Regions from separate parts of the Streptomyces sp. NBC_01381 genome, predicted to be linked through region 1. Evidence: riboswitches for the same ligand, from Rfam matches in the RefSeq annotation. Region 1 holds a riboswitch; the other holds the start of a gene.
The links. Region 1 has a riboswitch for S-adenosylmethionine ahead of thrC (threonine synthase). Riboswitches for the same ligand answer to the same signal wherever they lie in the genome.
Positions count from the first base shown of each region.

Region 2: another riboswitch for S-adenosylmethionine. It lies ahead of OG453_RS13950 (aminotransferase class V-fold PLP-dependent enzyme); the one in region 1 lies ahead of thrC (threonine synthase).

Region 1 covers NZ_JAPEPI010000001.1:1,191,134-1,199,033, reverse strand. The annotation lists gene OG453_RS05815 (helix-turn-helix transcriptional regulator) at 1-1,418, opposite strand, end outside; gene groL (chaperonin GroEL) at 1,764-3,389, opposite strand; gene OG453_RS05805 (cold-shock protein) at 3,675-3,878, opposite strand; gene OG453_RS05800 (MoaD/ThiS family protein) at 4,303-4,578, opposite strand; gene thrC (threonine synthase) at 4,691-5,995, opposite strand; SAM riboswitch class I at 6,013-6,142, opposite strand; gene OG453_RS05790 (glucosyl-3-phosphoglycerate synthase) at 6,298-7,242, shown strand; gene OG453_RS05785 (trehalose-6-phosphate synthase) at 7,377-7,900, shown strand, end outside.
Region 2 covers NZ_JAPEPI010000001.1:2,963,495-2,971,394, forward strand. The annotation lists gene OG453_RS13940 (cytochrome bc complex cytochrome b subunit) at 1-26, shown strand, start outside; gene trpD (anthranilate phosphoribosyltransferase) at 162-1,226, shown strand; SAM riboswitch class IV at 1,313-1,429, shown strand; gene OG453_RS13950 (aminotransferase class V-fold PLP-dependent enzyme) at 1,606-2,976, shown strand; gene OG453_RS13955 (glycerate kinase) at 2,928-4,133, opposite strand; gene OG453_RS13960 (SLC13 family permease) at 4,247-5,659, opposite strand; gene OG453_RS13965 (response regulator transcription factor) at 5,757-6,419, opposite strand; gene OG453_RS13970 (ATP-binding protein) at 6,416-7,795, opposite strand; gene OG453_RS13975 (small secreted hydrophilic protein) at 7,854-7,900, opposite strand, start outside.

The DNA.
Region 1 (7,900 bases):
TCCGTCGTGTGTTCCTCAAGTGCCCGCCACAGCGCGGGAGTCGGCGCGGGCAGCGCCTCCTCGGAGCGCAGCGCCTGCTCCAGGTAGTCGGCGGGCTCGTAGGCCGCATCCCCGCCCGCGACCGTCCGTACGGCGACCAACGCGGTCAGTACGGAACGGATGTCCGTACGGCGGCCGTCGGGGCGCACCCCGGAGCAGAGGGAGCGCAGCGCGACGGCTGCCCAGTCGGGGTCGGCGGGCCGGTGCCTGGCATCGAGCGCGGCGTCGGCGACAGCGGAAAGGAGGGCGCCGGGCAGGGGGGCGTAGTGGTGCAGGCCGCGCGCCGCGAGCGCCGCGCTGATGAGCGCGTGCTCGACGTGGCTGAAGCAGGCGCCCGGGCCCGCGCCGAACGCCTCCCGCAGCTCGGGCCCGCCACTGAGGTGCGGCACGACAAGACCGTCGCGCGACCCCGCGTTCAAGGAGGCGGTCATCCGCTGGTCCCCGCTGGACTCGGCGAGCAGCCGCCAGCATTCGAGCTCCGGGCCCGTCAGCCGGTCGGGCACGGTCACTCTGCGCGTGGCGGGGGACGCGAGCAGTGCCCGCACGCGGTTGTGCGGGTCCGTCACCGTGTCGGGCCTGGCCAGGAACTCCTGGTAGGGCTCGGTCCACATGGTGCCCACCGCCACGATGCCGCGCTGTGCGAGCAGCAGTTGCCGCAGCAGGTCCGCCGCCGCCTCGGCGCCGGGTCCGCCGTGGAAGAAGCGCTGCGCCTCGTCGAGCCAGAGGACCGCGCCCGCGCCGATCCGCCCGGCGCGCAGCAGCTCCAGGAGACCGGCGTGGCCCTCGGGCCGCAGCAGCGGCCGGTCGGGCGCGAGGGCGCGCAGCCCTTCGTACAGGGATCTCGTCTTCCCGGTGGAGGAGCCGCCGGTCACCATCACCAGGACAGAGCACTCCCCGGCGACGGCGGGCTCGACGCGGCGGCGCAGCTCTCCGTCGTGGCGGCGGCTCAGGTACGGGGTGAGGTACGGAAGACCCCCGGGGGCCGGTCCGGGCAGGACGGCTTCGTGCACCTCCAGGAGGGCCGGGTCCGCGACGCCCGCGGACAGCACCGCCGCCGCCGGGGAGCGGTCATCGCGCCGCACCGGCAGGGCGGCGTCCTCCCGGCGGGCGGCCCGTTCCCACAGTTCCCGCAGCCGGGCGACGCCGTCGCCGTCGGCCCCTGTGGCGCGGGCCAGGGCGTGGACGGTGCGCCAAGTGGGCGGCGGATGGCCGTCGTTGAAGGCGTGGCTGACGGTGGTGCGGCCGAGCCGGACGCGGTGGGCCGCCGCACGCCCGATGAGCCCGTCGATGGTCTGCCCCGCGCTGTCGCGCCGCTGCCTCAGCTCCTTGCGCAGCTGAGCGAGCGCGGCCGCGGCGTCGCCGCCCGCACCGCCCGCCACCGGCCGCCCTCCGCTTCCCCGTTCAACGCTGCCCCTGTTCAACGGCGTTCATTTTCCTCCAGGCGCACCCCGTTGCACACGGACTTCGGGACAGTCCTCACGTCCCTGCCGGACACACTCACCGAGGAGCCGTAGTGTCCCCGTCCCGTCTCGCCGTTCTCACGGCGCTCTCCCTGATCGTGGCGATCGCCCTGGACATCACCCTGCTCGCCGTCGCGGTCAGGACTCTGGTCGCATAGAAGGCCGTATGGAAGGTCGTACAGAAAACGCCCGAGGGCGGCACCCCTTCGTGAGAAGGAGTGCCGCCCTCGGTACGTGAAGACTGGCCTACCGAGCCGAAGAGGCTCAGAAGTCCATGTCACCGCCCGGCATGCCGCCGCCGGCCGGGGCAGCGCCCGCCTTCTCCGGCTTGTCGGCGATGACGGCCTCGGTGGTGAGGAACAGCGCGGCGATGGAGGCGGCGTTCTGCAGGGCAGAGCGCGTCACCTTCGCCGGGTCGAGGATGCCCTCGGCGATCATGTCGACGTACTCACCGGTCGCGGCGTTCAGGCCGTGGCCGACGGTCAGGTTGCGCACCTTCTCGACGACGACGCCACCCTCAAGGCCGGCGTTGACGGCGATCTGCTTCAGCGGGGCCTCGAGGGCCAGCTTCACAGCGGCGGCACCGGTGGCCTCGTCACCCTCGAGCTCAAGCTTCTCGAAGACGGCGGCGGCCTGGATGAGGGCCACGCCACCACCGGCGACGATGCCCTCTTCGACGGCGGCCTTCGCGTTGCGAACGGCGTCCTCGATGCGGTGCTTGCGCTCCTTGAGCTCGACCTCGGTCGCGGCACCGGCCTTGATGACCGCAACACCGCCGGCGAGCTTCGCCAGGCGCTCCTGCAGCTTCTCGCGGTCGTAGTCGCTGTCCGAGTTCTCGATCTCGGCGCGGATCTGGTTGACGCGACCCTGGACCTGGTCGCTCTCACCGGAGCCGTCGACGATCGTGGTCTCGTCCTTGGTGATGACGACCTTGCGGGCGCGGCCGAGCAGGTCGAGACCGGCGTTCTCCAGCTTGAGGCCGACCTCCTCGGAGATGACGGTGCCACCGGTGAGGATGGCGATGTCGCCGAGCATGGCCTTGCGGCGGTCACCGAAGCCCGGGGCCTTGACGGCGACGGACTTGAAGGTGCCACGGATCTTGTTGACGACCAGGGTCGACAGGGCCTCGCCCTCGACGTCCTCGGCGATGATCAGCAGCGGCTTGCCCGACTGCATGACCTTCTCCAGGAGCGGGAGCAGGTCCTTCACGTTGGAGATCTTGGAGTTGACGATCAGGATGTACGGGTCATCCAGGGCCGCCTCCATGCGCTCCATGTCGGTCGCGAAGTACGCCGAGATGTAGCCCTTGTCGAAGCGCATGCCCTCGGTGAGCTCAAGCTCGAGCCCGAAGGTCTGCGACTCCTCGACGGTGATGACGCCTTCCTTGCCGACCTTGTCCATCGCCTCGGCGATGAGCTCGCCGATCTGGGTGTCGGCGGCGGAGATGGAGGCCGTCGAAGCAATCTGCTCCTTGGTCTCGACATCCTTCGCCTGCTCGAGCAGGGCGCCCGAGACGGCCTCGACGGCCTTCTCGATGCCGCGCTTGAGGGCCATCGGGTTGGCACCGGCGGCCACGTTGCGCAGACCCTCGCGCACCAGGGCCTGGGCCAGGACGGTCGCGGTCGTCGTGCCGTCACCGGCGACGTCGTCCGTCTTCTTCGCGACCTCCTTGACCAGCTCGGCGCCGATCTTCTCGTACGGGTCCTCGAGCTCGATCTCCTTGGCGATGGAGACACCATCGTTGGTGATCGTGGGGGCGCCCCACTTCTTCTCGAGGACGACGTTGCGACCCTTGGGGCCCAGGGTCACCTTGACGGCGTCGGCGAGCTGGTTCATGCCGCGCTCGAGGCCGCGCCGTGCCTCCTCGTCGAACGCGATGATCTTGGCCATGTGAAGTGGTCCTCCCGGACGGGGTGGAAATGCAAACGGACCGTGCCCGCGCCCGCGACGGACGGCCTGCGCGCCGTGTGGTTCCTTGCCCCACCCGGCCTGCGGACCTCGCTGACCCGATCCAAGTTCTGTCACTCTCACTGGGAGAGTGCTAAGCCAATGATTAGCACTCGCCCCCTACGAGTGCAAGCGCCCCTGGCGGATCCCAGACGTACGAGGGGCCCGTACCCCTGTCGGGATACGGGCCCCTCGCCGTGAGTGCGTCGGTGGCCGATCGCGCCGAGATCAGACGGCGAGCTTGACCATGTCCGCCTGCGGACCCTTCTGGCCCTGCGAGATCTCGAACTCGACTCGCTGACCTTCTTCAAGGGTGCGGTAGCCGTCCATCTGGATCGCGCTGTAGTGGACGAAAACATCCGCACCACCGTCGACCGCGATGAAGCCGTACCCCTTCTCCGCGTTGAACCACTTGACGGTGCCCTGAGCCATGCCTAACTCCCCTATTACTGGCCCTTGCACGGGCCCGCACTTCGCGGACCCGGGTCAGACCTCACCCCCCCAATGGGATGTGGAGGTGTGCGCCGGAACGCGTCGACCGCGGCTGAATGTATCTGTCCAACTGCCGTCTGCAACAGGTCAATCGGACGAGAATTCCGGGCACGCCCGATCGGAAATATGCGGAGAATTTGCCGGAGTTCAGGGCAAGTCGGGCCAGACAAATGCCGCGATCGGCTCAAATGGGCAGTGCACTTTGGCTACTTCTTATCGGCTCCGGACCGACTTCGTATATGCGCTCGGCACAAACGGAGAAGCTCGTTTCCCAACTGTACCGCGCTCAACCACATGGAATTGCCCCCTCCACTTCTCTCGCGGAGGGGGCAATTGAGATAACACAGGGTGGTTGCGTAAAGGATCAGCCGCCGGCGACGGCAGGAATGATCGAGACACCCGCGCCGTCCGGAGTGGCCGTCTCCAGACCCTGCTCGAAACGGACGTCGTCGTCGTTGACGTACACGTTCACGAAGCGGCGCAGCTTGCCCTGGTCGTCCAGGACGCGGGCGGCGATACCGGCGTGCTTCTTCTCCAGGTCGGCGATGACCTCGGAGAGGTTCGCCCCCTCGGCGGCGACCTCGGCCTGACCGCCGGTGTAGGTGCGAAGAATGGTGGGGATGCGGACGTTGACGCTCATGGGGTTCACCTCAGAGATACGGGGAGGGAGCGCCCCTGAAAGGGGCGCGGGGAACTGCGCGAGGACGGACCACGACCAGCCGGTCGGCGACGGCGGTCAGCCCCTACGGCGACTAGCCTGCAAGCCCCGCGGCGCGGAACGCGTCAAGACTGGGCCGGATGGTCGCAGTCGCCTGCGAGGTCTCAGCGACGGCGTCAAGCGTCTTCAGGCCGTCCCCGGTGTTCAGCACGACCGTGGTGAGGGACGGATCGATGAGGCCAGCCTCGACCAGCTTCTTCGTGACGCCGACCGTCACCCCACCCGCGGTCTCCGCGAAGATGCCTTCCGTCCGCGCGAGCAACTTGATCGCATCGACGACCTGCTCGTCGTTGACGTCCTCCACCGCCCCGCCCGTGCGACGCGCGATGTCCAGCACGTACGGCCCGTCGGCCGGGTTGCCGATGGCCAGCGACTTGGCGATGGTGTTCGGCTTCTGGGGACGTACGACGTCATGCCCCGCCTTGAAGGCGGCCGACACCGGCGAGCACCCCTCCGCCTGCGCGCCAAAGATCTTGTACGGCTTGTCCTCAACGAGGCCAAGCCGGATCAGCTCCTTCAGACCCTTGTCGATCTTCGTGAGCTGCGAGCCCGACGCGATCGGGATGACCAGCTGGTCCGGAAGGACCCACCCCAGCTGCTCACAGATCTCGTACGCGAGGGTCTTGGAGCCCTCGCCGTAGTACGGCCGCAGGTTGACGTTGACGAAGCCCCAGCCCTCACCCAGCGGGTCGCCGATGAGCTCGGAGCAGAAGCGGTTCACGTCGTCGTAGTTGCCCTCGATGCCGACGAGCTCGCCGCCGTACACCGCGGCCATGACGACCTTGCCCTGCTCCAGGTCGTGCGGGATGAACACGCAGGAGCGGAAGCCGGCGCGGGCCGCGGCGGCGCCGACGGCACCGGCGAGGTTGCCCGTCGAAGAGCACGAAAGAGTCGTGAACCCGAAGGCGCGCGCCGCCTCGAGCGCCTGCGCCACGACGCGGTCCTTGAAGGAGTGCGTGGGGTTGCCGGAGTCGTCCTTGACGAACAACTTGCCCTGCTCGACGCCGAGTTCACGGGCGAGGTTGTCGGCCTTGACGAGCTGGGTCCAGCCGGGGTTCAGGTTCGGCTTGTCGGCCACGTCGGCGGGGACGGGGAGCAGCGGCGCGTAACGCCAGATGTTGGCGGGGCCGGACTCGATCTGCTTGCGGAGCGCCTCGGGGTCACCGGTCGGCAGGTCGTAGGCCACTTCGAGCGGGCCGAAACAGGCCTGACAGGCGAAGATGGGGCCGAGCGCGTAGAGCTCGCCGCACTCGCGGCAGGAGAGGCCCGATGCGGGGCCGAGGTCTACGGAGTTCGTAGCGGTGGTGGTGTCGTTCGTTGCGACAGTCTGCGCAGCCATGGAGGCGAGGCCCTTTCTCCTCATCTTCCCCGCGGCGCATCTCGCCGCGAGACGGAATTGGCACCTTCCCCACCGTGACCTCGTCGGTCGGCGGGAGGGTTGCCGGGGCTTCAACGGGCCGTATCCCTCTGCCCCTCTGGATGAGCGCTATGGCGCCGGGCTCGCGGTCCCGGTGCATTTGTTACGCGATGACCCCCGACATGCGATGGTCATCCGCGTTGTTCAAGACTGTAACCGAAGGCCTGGACGCTTGAGATAGTCGTCCGAACCGCGAGATGGATCACACAGAGAGGACCCTGACCTTGCTGGAAGAGGCCGAGCGCTGGCTGAGCAGGCGTTCCTGGTCCGTCGCCGACCGGCCGCTTGACCGGCTCATCGCGGCGAAGAAGGCGTCCGGCACGTCGGTGAGTGTCGTGCTGCCCGCGCTCGACGAAGAGGAGACGGTCGGCGAGATCGTCGCGGAGATCCGCCGTGAGCTGGTCGAGAAGGCCCCGCTCGTCGACGAGCTCGTGGTGATCGACTCGGGCTCGAAGGACCGCACGGCCGAGGTCGCGCGCGCCGCGGGCGCGCGGGTCGTGCACCGGGACGAGATCCTCCCCCGCATCCCGGCCGTGCCCGGCAAGGGCGAGGTCCTCTGGCGTTCGCTCCTGGTGACCGGCGGTGACATCGTCGCGTTCGTCGACGCGGACCTGAAGGAGTTCTCGGCGGACTTCGTCTCGGGCATCGTGGGCCCGCTCCTGACCGAGCCCGACGTGGACTTCGTGAAGGCGATGTACGACCGCCCGCTCGGCGGGGCCGCAGGTCAGGGCGGCCGGGTCACCGAGCTGATGGCGCGCCCGCTGCTGAACATGCACTGGCCGCAGCTCGCGGGCTTCGTCCAGCCGCTCGGCGGCGAGTACGCGGCACGCAGGTCGCTGCTCGAACGGCTGCCGTTCCCCGTCGGTTACGGAGTGGAGCTGGGCCTCCTTGTCGACGCGCTGCACACGGTGGGCCTCGACGCGCTCGCGCAGGTCGACGTCGGTGTGCGCAAGCACCGTCACCAGGACGGTCAGGCGCTGGGCCGGATGGCCGCGGCGATCTACCGGACGGCACAGCTGCGGCTCGCCCGCGGACACCTCGTACGCCCCGAGCTCACGCAGTTCGAGCGGGACGAGCACGGATTCGCGCCGCGCACCCACTCCGTGGACACGGAGGAGCGGCCGCCGATGGCCGACATCGCGGAGTACGCGGAACGCCGCGTGGCGTAGCCACGCCCAGCGGAGGCGCGACTGGGCGCTCGAGCCTTCGCGCGACTGCTTGCTCCTGGAACGTATACGGCGGGGCCCCCGCGGGGGTCCGGCCGTACGTTTGAGGTTTCCCCGGAGGGGCTAGGTTTCGGCACATGGTCTCCGAGCAGGCAGCGGCCCCGGCCGCCCAGGTCCTCGTCGCGTCCAACCGCGGCCCTGTCACGTACACCCTGGAGGAGAACGGGGAGCTGACGGCCAAGCGGGGCGGCGGCGGACTCGTCTCCGGGCTCAGCGCGATCGGGGACGACGCGGACGCCCTGTGGGTCTGCGCGGCGCTGGGTGACGGCGACCGGGAGGCCGTACGGCGCGGGGTCGCCGAGCCGGGCGTGCGGATGCTCGACATCGACGCCGGGTCGCACGAGGGCGTGCACGCCGACGCGTACAACGGGATCGCGAACTCGGTGCTTTGGTTCGTCCACCACATGCTCTACCAGACCCCGCTGGAACCGGCGTTCGGCCCGGAGTTCCGGGCGCAGTGGGCCTCGTACGAGACCTACAACCGAGCCTTCGCGGAGGCACTCGCGGAGAGTGCCGGGTCCGGCGCCGCGGTCCTCGTCCAGGACTATCACTTGTCTCTCGTCCCAGGGATGCTCCGCGAACTCCGCCCCGACCTGCGCAT
Region 2 (7,900 bases), 1.8 Mb from region 1:
TCACGAGCGGCCACGGCCACCACTGATCCCTGAGCTCACAGAGCTCTGACCACAAGGTCGCCACGGCAAGAGCCCCGTCCATTGCGCGGACGGGGCTCTTTGCCGTCCCCGCACCTGGATAGGGTGTCCTTGGCCCATTTATACGAACTCAGGAGCGGCAGATGAGCGCTGTGACCCCCGCAGGAGGCAATACCGCGGCGGGCCGTTCCTGGCCCGACGTACTGAACGGTCTGCTCGACGGGCGCGACCAGAGCGCCGACGACACCGCCTGGGCCATGGACCGCATCATGCGCGGCGAGGCCACCGACGCGCAGATCGCCGGCTTCGTGGTGGCGCTGCGCGCCAAGGGCGAGACGGTCGAGGAGATCTCCGGTCTCGTACGCGCCATGTATGAGCACGCCAATGTGATCAAGGTGCCCGGCGAGACCGTCGACATCGTCGGCACCGGTGGCGACGGCGCCAAGACCGTCAACATCTCCACGATGTCCGCGATCGTCATCGCCGGCGCGGGCGCGAAGGTCGTCAAGCACGGCAACCGCGCCGCGTCGTCGGCCAGCGGCGCCTCCGACGTGCTCGAGAAGCTCGGCGTGAACCTGGAGCTCACGCCGCAGCGGGTCGTCGAGGTCGTGGAGGAGGCGGGCATCACCTTCTGCTTCGCGGTGAAGTTCCACCCGGCGCTGCGGTACGCGGGCGCCGCGCGCGGCCAGCTGGGCATCCGGACCGTGTTCAACCTGCTCGGTCCGCTCACCAACCCGGCCAGGGTGCGGGCCCAGGCGGTCGGCGTCGCCGACCCGCGGATGGCGCCCGTGGTGGCCGGTGTCTTCGCCGAGCGCGGGCATTCCTCGCTCGTCTTCCGCGGCGACGACGGGCTCGACGAGCTGACGACGACGTCGACCTCCCGGGTCTGGGTGGTGCGTGACGGAGCCGTGCGCGAGGAGGCCTTCGACCCGCGCGACGTCGGGATCGACCTGGTGCCCATCGAGGCGCTGCGGGGTGCCGACGCCTCGTACAACGCGGAGGTCGCGCGGCGGCTGCTCGACGGGGAGACCGGGCCCGTGCGGGACGCGGTGCTGCTCAACTCGGCGGCGGCGCTCGTGGCCCTCTCGCCGGGCGAGGGGAGCCTCGTGGAGGAGATCCGGGCCGGCATGGTCAGGGCGGCCGAGTCCATCGACTCCGGGGCCGCGAAGAAGGCCCTGGAGCGCTGGGTGGCGGCCAGCAACCGCTGACGCGGGCCCCGAATGTGACCCAAGGCGCAGTCCGGATTCTGGACTGCGCCTTGCGCGTCGAAGATCATGTGGCAAGATGCTCAACAGGTCATGAGTGACAGCGATTAGGCCCCGGCTTGCTGTCCGGCAACCCTCCGTCCGTGGCGGGGTGCCCCGGGTGAAGACCAGGCCGTACGCAGCAAGGCGTATGGCAAGCGCGGACCCCTCGCGATCACCAGGGGTCCTGGTCCTCGAGGGAGCAGTCTCGTGAGCAAGCGAATGCGATAGGGCTTTCCGGCCCCTTTTCCGCACCCCCCTTTTCTTTTCATCACTGCACCGCCCTGCGTGTCGCACGGGCGTCGCTGCAGTGAACTCGCCTGCCTTCCCACGGGAGTTCGCCATGTCTGTTTCCGCCGTCGCCGCCGACTCGTCCGTCTGTGCCCCCCTCGCCGTCCTCGGCCGGGACGTCACCGTGCCGCTCGTCACCGGTGGCGAGGTGACCTACGCCGCGCTCGACTACGCGGCGAGCGCGCCCGCGCTGCAGCGGGTGTGGGACGACGTGGCCGCGTACGCGCCGTACTACGGCAGCGTGCACCGCGGGGCCGGGTATCTGTCGCAGCTCTCCACCGACCTGTTCGAGAACAGCCGGGTCACCGTCGCCGAGTTCCTCGACTGCCGTGAGGGCGACCAGGTCGTCTTCACGCGGTCGACCACCGACTCGCTCAACCTGCTCGCCGCCGCGCTGCCCGCCGACTGCCAGGTCTTCGTCTTCGAGACCGAGCACCACGCCTCGCTGCTGCCCTGGCGCGACGCCCGCGTGACGTACCTGAACGCGCCGCGCACCGCCGACCAGGCCGTCGCCACCCTGGAGCGCGCTCTCGCCGACCGCGACCCCTACGGGCCCGCCCTGGTCTGCGTGACCGGCGCGTCGAATGTCACCGGTGAGCTGTGGCCGGTGAAGGAGCTGGCCGCCGCCGCCCACGCGCACGGCGCCCGCATCGTCCTGGACGCCGCGCAGCTCGCACCCCATCACCCCGTCTCCGTACGTGAGTTGGACGTCGACTGGGTCGCGTTCTCCGGTCACAAGCTGTACGCGCCCTTCGGCTCGGGCGTCCTCGCGGGCCGCTCCGACTGGCTTCAGGAGGCCGAGCCCTACCTCGCCGGCGGCGGCGCATCGCGGAAGGTCGCGCGGCGCACGGACGGCGGCGTGGACGTCGAGTGGCACGACACCGCCGCCCGGCACGAGGCCGGTTCGCCGAACGTCATCGGCGTGTACTCGATCGCCGCCGCCTGCAAGGCGCTGACCGAGGCGGGCTTCGACGAGCTCGTCGCCCGCGAGAACCACCTCATCGCCAAGGTCCGCGAGGGCCTCGCCGAGGTGCCCGCGGTGAAGGTGCTCTCGCTCTTCGGCGACGACGCCCCGCGCGTCGGCGTCATCTCGTTCGTCGTCGAGGGCTGGAACAGCTCGCACTTCGCCGCGGCGCTCTCCGCCGAGTACGGCATCGGCGTACGCGACGGTCTCTTCTGCGCCCACCCGCTGGTGCGCACCCTGCTCGGCAGCGACCCGCAGACCCAGGGCGAGTGCGGTGCCCCCGAGGCCGCGCCCGGCGAGAAGTCGCTGAACGCGATCCGGGTGAGCTTCGGCGCCGGAACCCCGGACGAGCACGTCGAGCGTTTCGTGCGCGCCGTCAAGGAGCTGGTGGCGGACGGCGCGCGGTGGAACTACCGCACCGAGGACGGGCGTTGCGTGCCGGACACCACCGGGGCCTGAGTCTTTGAGGACGGCAGCCGGGTGCCGATCTGGATCATCCGCAGGGCTCGCTCGGTCGCGTCGGTGAGGAACTCGCCGCCCCGGCCGAGCGCCTCCGTGAGCGAGACCGGGGCGGGCAGGATCGCGCTGTAGGCGTCCACGCCCGCCGCCCGCACATGGTGCGCGCCCTGGCCGATGGTGCCCGCGAGGACGAGCACCGGACGGCCCGACCGCTTGGCGCGCCTTGCCACCTCGGCGGGGATCTTGCCGCGCGGCGTCTGGTGGTCGAGGGCGCCCTCGGCGGTGACGACGAGGTCGGCGCGGGCAAGCCGGGCGTCCAGGTCCAGGTGGTCGAGCAGGACGTCGAAGCGGGGGAGCAGCCGGGCGCCCAGCGCGGCGAGGCCGGCGCCGAGACCGCCGGATGCGCCCGTGCCGGGGCCGAGGGCGAGGTCCGCCGTGGCGTGCAGGTCGCGGGTGAGGATGTGCGCCCAGTGCTCAAGGGCGGCCGCGAGCACCTCGACCTGGGCGGGTGTGGCGCCCTTCTGGGGGCCGAAGACGCGGGCGACGCCGCGCTCGCCGGTCAGGACGTTGAAGGGGTTGCAGGCGACCCGGATCTCGGTGCCCTTCAGACGGGGGTCGAGGCCCGACGGGTCGATGCGGCTCAGGCGGGTCAACTCACGGCCGCCGTGCGGGAGTTCCCAGCCGTCCGCGTCCAGGAGCCGGGCGCCGAGCGCCTGCAGGGCGCCCGCGCCGCCGTCCGACGTTCCGGAGTCGCCGCAGCCCACCAGGATGCGGCGGGCCCCCGCGTCCAGGGCGGCGCCGATCAGCTCGCCGACGCCGTACGTCGTCGTGGCGCCCGGGTCGCGCAGATCGCGCGGGACCAGCGAGAGCCCGGCCACCGCCGCCATCTCGACGACCGCCGTGCCGTCGGGCAGTAGCGCGAAGTGCGTGCCGATCCGCTGGCCGACGGGCCCGGTGGCGGGCAGTGCGACCAGGCGGCCGCCGCCGGTGGCGGCCAGGGCGCGCGCGGTGCCCTCACCGCCGTCCACCAGGGGGATCAGATCGGTCACCGCGTGCGGGACGACACGGCGTACCCCTTCGGCGATGGCCTCGGCCGCGGAGTGCGCGGACAGGGACTCCTTGAAGCCGCTGGGGGCGATGGCGAAACGGGTCAGCATGAGGGTCTCCATGGCAGAGGGAACTGATGGGCGCGGGGCTGCGACATTGGCGGCTCCGCCGCGCGGGCTCGACCAGCCCCCACCGGCCCGCAGATGACGTTCCAGCACAGCGCTCAGCGAACGGGCACGCCGAGCAGCGGCCACAGCGCGATGGCGAAGAGCAGCACGAGCGCGGCCGTCAGCGGTGCCAGGACCGCGGAGAGGCGGAGCAGGTCGCGCGGGGTGTAGGTGGGGGTGCCGGGGATGTCGGCGAAGAGCGTGACGGGCTTCGCGGACGCGGGCAGCGTGTGGCAGAAGCCCGCCGCCGCGGTGGAGGCCAGGGCGGCCGCGACGGGGTTGACGCCCGCGCCGACGGCCGCCGCGACGACCAGCGGGACCAGGACCGAAGAACGCGCCGAGCGGGACTGCAGGACGAGGTGCGCGGTCGTGCTGACCCCGACGACCACGGTCAGGAACAGCCAGGGCGGCACATCCAGCGGAACGCCGCCCACCAGCCACTTCGCCGCCCCCGAGTCGGCGAGCGCGACGCCCATCGCCATCGTCGCCGCCATGAAGAGCAGCAGCGACCAGGGCACCGTCTTCAGGGCGTCCTTCAGACGTACGGTGCCGAGTGCGGGGGAGGATGCGACGACCGCGCCGATCAACGCGACCACGGCGGGCGGCACTTGGTGCAGCGGCTCGCTGCACCAGAGCGTGACGACCGTGGCGAGCAGCAGGGCGCAGCGGGTCTCGGCGGGCTCCCAGGGTCCGGTGACCGGCTGCTCGCTGTGCTCCTGGAGCTGCTCGACGGTGATGTGCACGGGACCCTTGCGGTCCGCGCGCCGCGTCGTCGTCAACAGGACGGCCTCCGCCGCCAGATGGGACGAGGCCATGGCGAGCGGCAGGCCGAGCAGCAGCCACTGCGTGAAGCCGATCCGCTCCCCGGTCGCCTCCCACAGGACCGACACCGTGATCAGATGTGCTCCCGCGCCGATCAGGGTCGCGACAGCGGAGAGCAGGATCACGGTCGGAAAGAGCAGGGCGAGCATCACGACCAGGCGCTTCCGGTCGGCGAGGACCTTGGCGAGGGCGAGGAAGACGGGCAGCGCGAGCGCTGCGCGGCCCGACGTGGCCGGCACCGCGAAGGCCGTCACGACGAGCGCCGCCGTCGTCAGATGCGTCAACTGCCGTACGCTGCGCGCCCCGCTGACCAGAAAGGCCGCCGCCCGTCCCGCCAGACCGCTGCGGGCCACGGCCGCCGCGAGCACGAAGGCACAGATCAGCAGCCAGACGGTCTCGTCGCCGAGGGTGCCGAAGAGCGTGTCGCTGCTGATCACCCCGGTCGCGGTGAGCGCGAGGCCGGCGCCGAGCGCGATGTACGTGTCGTCGATCGGCGTGCCGATCCACGCACAGGTCGCCAGGGCGAACACGGCGAGAGTGAGGCGGGCGTCGCCGCTCAGGCCGGGGAAGTTGCCGGGAACCACGAGCAGCGCGCACAGACTCAGCGCGACGCACAGCGTGATGGCTTGGCGGGGATTCAGGGTCACACAGGAAGCCTCGGGCCCCGCCGTGAGCCCTCAATGAGCCTGAGATGAAAGGAACTTCACGGGGTGATTTGGGCGCTCACCCCGGCAGGCCGGGCGCTCACCCCGGCAGCCGGTACCCCATCCCGCGCACCGTCTCCACCCGCTCGGCGCCCAGCTTCTTGCGCAGCGCTCGTACGTACACGTCCACGATGTTGGACCCGGGGTCGAAGTCGTAGCCCCACACATGGGAGAGGATCTGCTCCCGCGAGAGCACCTGCCCCGGATGGCGCAGGAACAGTTCGAGCAGCACGAACTCACGTGCCGTCAGGTCCACCGTCCGCTCGCCCGAACGCGCCCTGCGGGTGCGCAGATCCAGCGTCAGATCCCCGCCGCGCAGCACCGTCACCTCCGGGGCGCCCGCCGCCGTGCGCAGCCTCAGGCGCACCCGCGCGAGCAGCTCCTCGAAACGGAACGGCTTGGTCATCCAGTCGTCGGCGCCGCCCTCGAGGCCCGCCACCGTGTCCCGGACCGAGTCGCGGGCGGTCAGCACGATCACCGGGGTCGTCACCCGGGCCTCGCGCAGCTGCCGCAGGACCGTGAAGCCGTCCTTGCCGGGCAGCCCGATGTCCAGGACGACCAGGTCGAAGCCGCCGGTCAGGGCGTAGTCGTAGGCCGCTTCGCCGTCGCCGACGACGCTGGTGGTGAAGCCGTTGGCCCGCAGGCCCTTCTCGACGAAGGAGGCGATGCGCTCCTCGTCCTCGACGATGAGAATCCGGTTCATGGCAGTCCTGGTTCCTGTTCTCGCAGTACGAGTACGAAGGTGGCGCCGCCGGAGCCCGACGCCGTGGGCCGCAGCTCGACCCGGCCGCCGTGCCCTTCGGCGATCGCGCGCACGATGGCGAGGCCGAGCCCGGCGCCGGTGGCGCGGGCGCCGCGGCGTGCGGTGCCGCGCCGGAACCGCTCGAAGATCACCGCCGCGTCCTGCGCCTGGACGCCGGGCCCGCTGTCGGCGACGTACAGCTCGATCCGGCCCGCCGTGCTGCGTGAGCCGATGCCGATGCGCTGGCCGGGGACGGTGTGCTGGACGGCGTTCTGGGCGAGCTGCACCATCGCCTGGGTGATGCGCTGCGGGTCGAGACCGGTCTCGCCGTCGGCCACTTCGGCCAGCCGCCAGTCGCGGTCGCCGAGCGCCCGCGCCTTGACGAAGACGTCCGCGGTCAGCTCGGCGAGCTGCACCGGCTCGGGGGTGACGAAGTCGGGGCGCTCGGCCTTGGCGAGGAGGAGGAGGTCCTCGACGATGCGGCTCATCCGGTCGAGCTCCTCCATCACGATCCGGACGGTCTCCTCGCGCTCGCCCGGATCGTCGCCCATCAGCTCCAGATGGCCGCGCACGATGGTGATGGGCGTGCGCAGCTCGTGCCCGGCGTCGTCGACGAACTCGCGCTGCGCGGCGAACGCGCGCTCCAGTCGGTCGAGCATGCCGTTGAACGTCTCGGCGAGCGCCGCGATGTCGTCCCTGCCCTGCACCGGGATGCGCCGGGTCAGATCCTGTTCGGTGAGCTGCGCGGCGGTCGTACGCACCAGACGTACGGGCTTGAGGATGCGGCCCGCGACCGCCCAGCCGATGCCGGTGGTCATCAGGAGCGCGACCCCGGAGATGGCGAGCAGCATCGTGAACACGTCGCCCGCCTTGGCCTGTTCGCCCGCCGGGTGGAAGGCGACGACGAACGCCGCCGCCGGATGGCCCGCGCTCGCCGCGATCTCCACCTTCGCCCAGCGGACCTCGCCGCCCTCGCGGTGCAGCGTGCCGGTCGCGTCGGGGGACTCGAAGACCGTTCGCAGGGCGGCGGTGTCCTCGGCGAGCGGATGGTCGATCCGTGGCTCGCGCGACTGCTCCTTCTTCGCGGGTGCCTTGCCGGGGCGGCCGACCAGGCCGAGGAGCTCCTCGTCGGGGTCGGCGTACTGCCGGGACAGGAAGAGCCGCAGGAGGGGGTCGGGAGCGCTGAACTTCTCGCCCGTGTGCGGATCGACTCCTTCGCGGGCGAGGTTGGTGAACTCCGCGGTCTCCTGGGCGAGCAGCCGGTCGATGCGGTGGTCCACGTCGCGCAGCAGGACGGAGCGGGTGGTGGCCGCGACCGCGGTGAGCGCGACGGTCATCACCACGAGCAGCCAGAGCAGGATGCGGACACGGGCGGATATCCAGCGGTGCGGGCGCTCAGCCGTCGTCACCGGGACCGTCGTCGTCGTTGTCGCCCCGGCCGC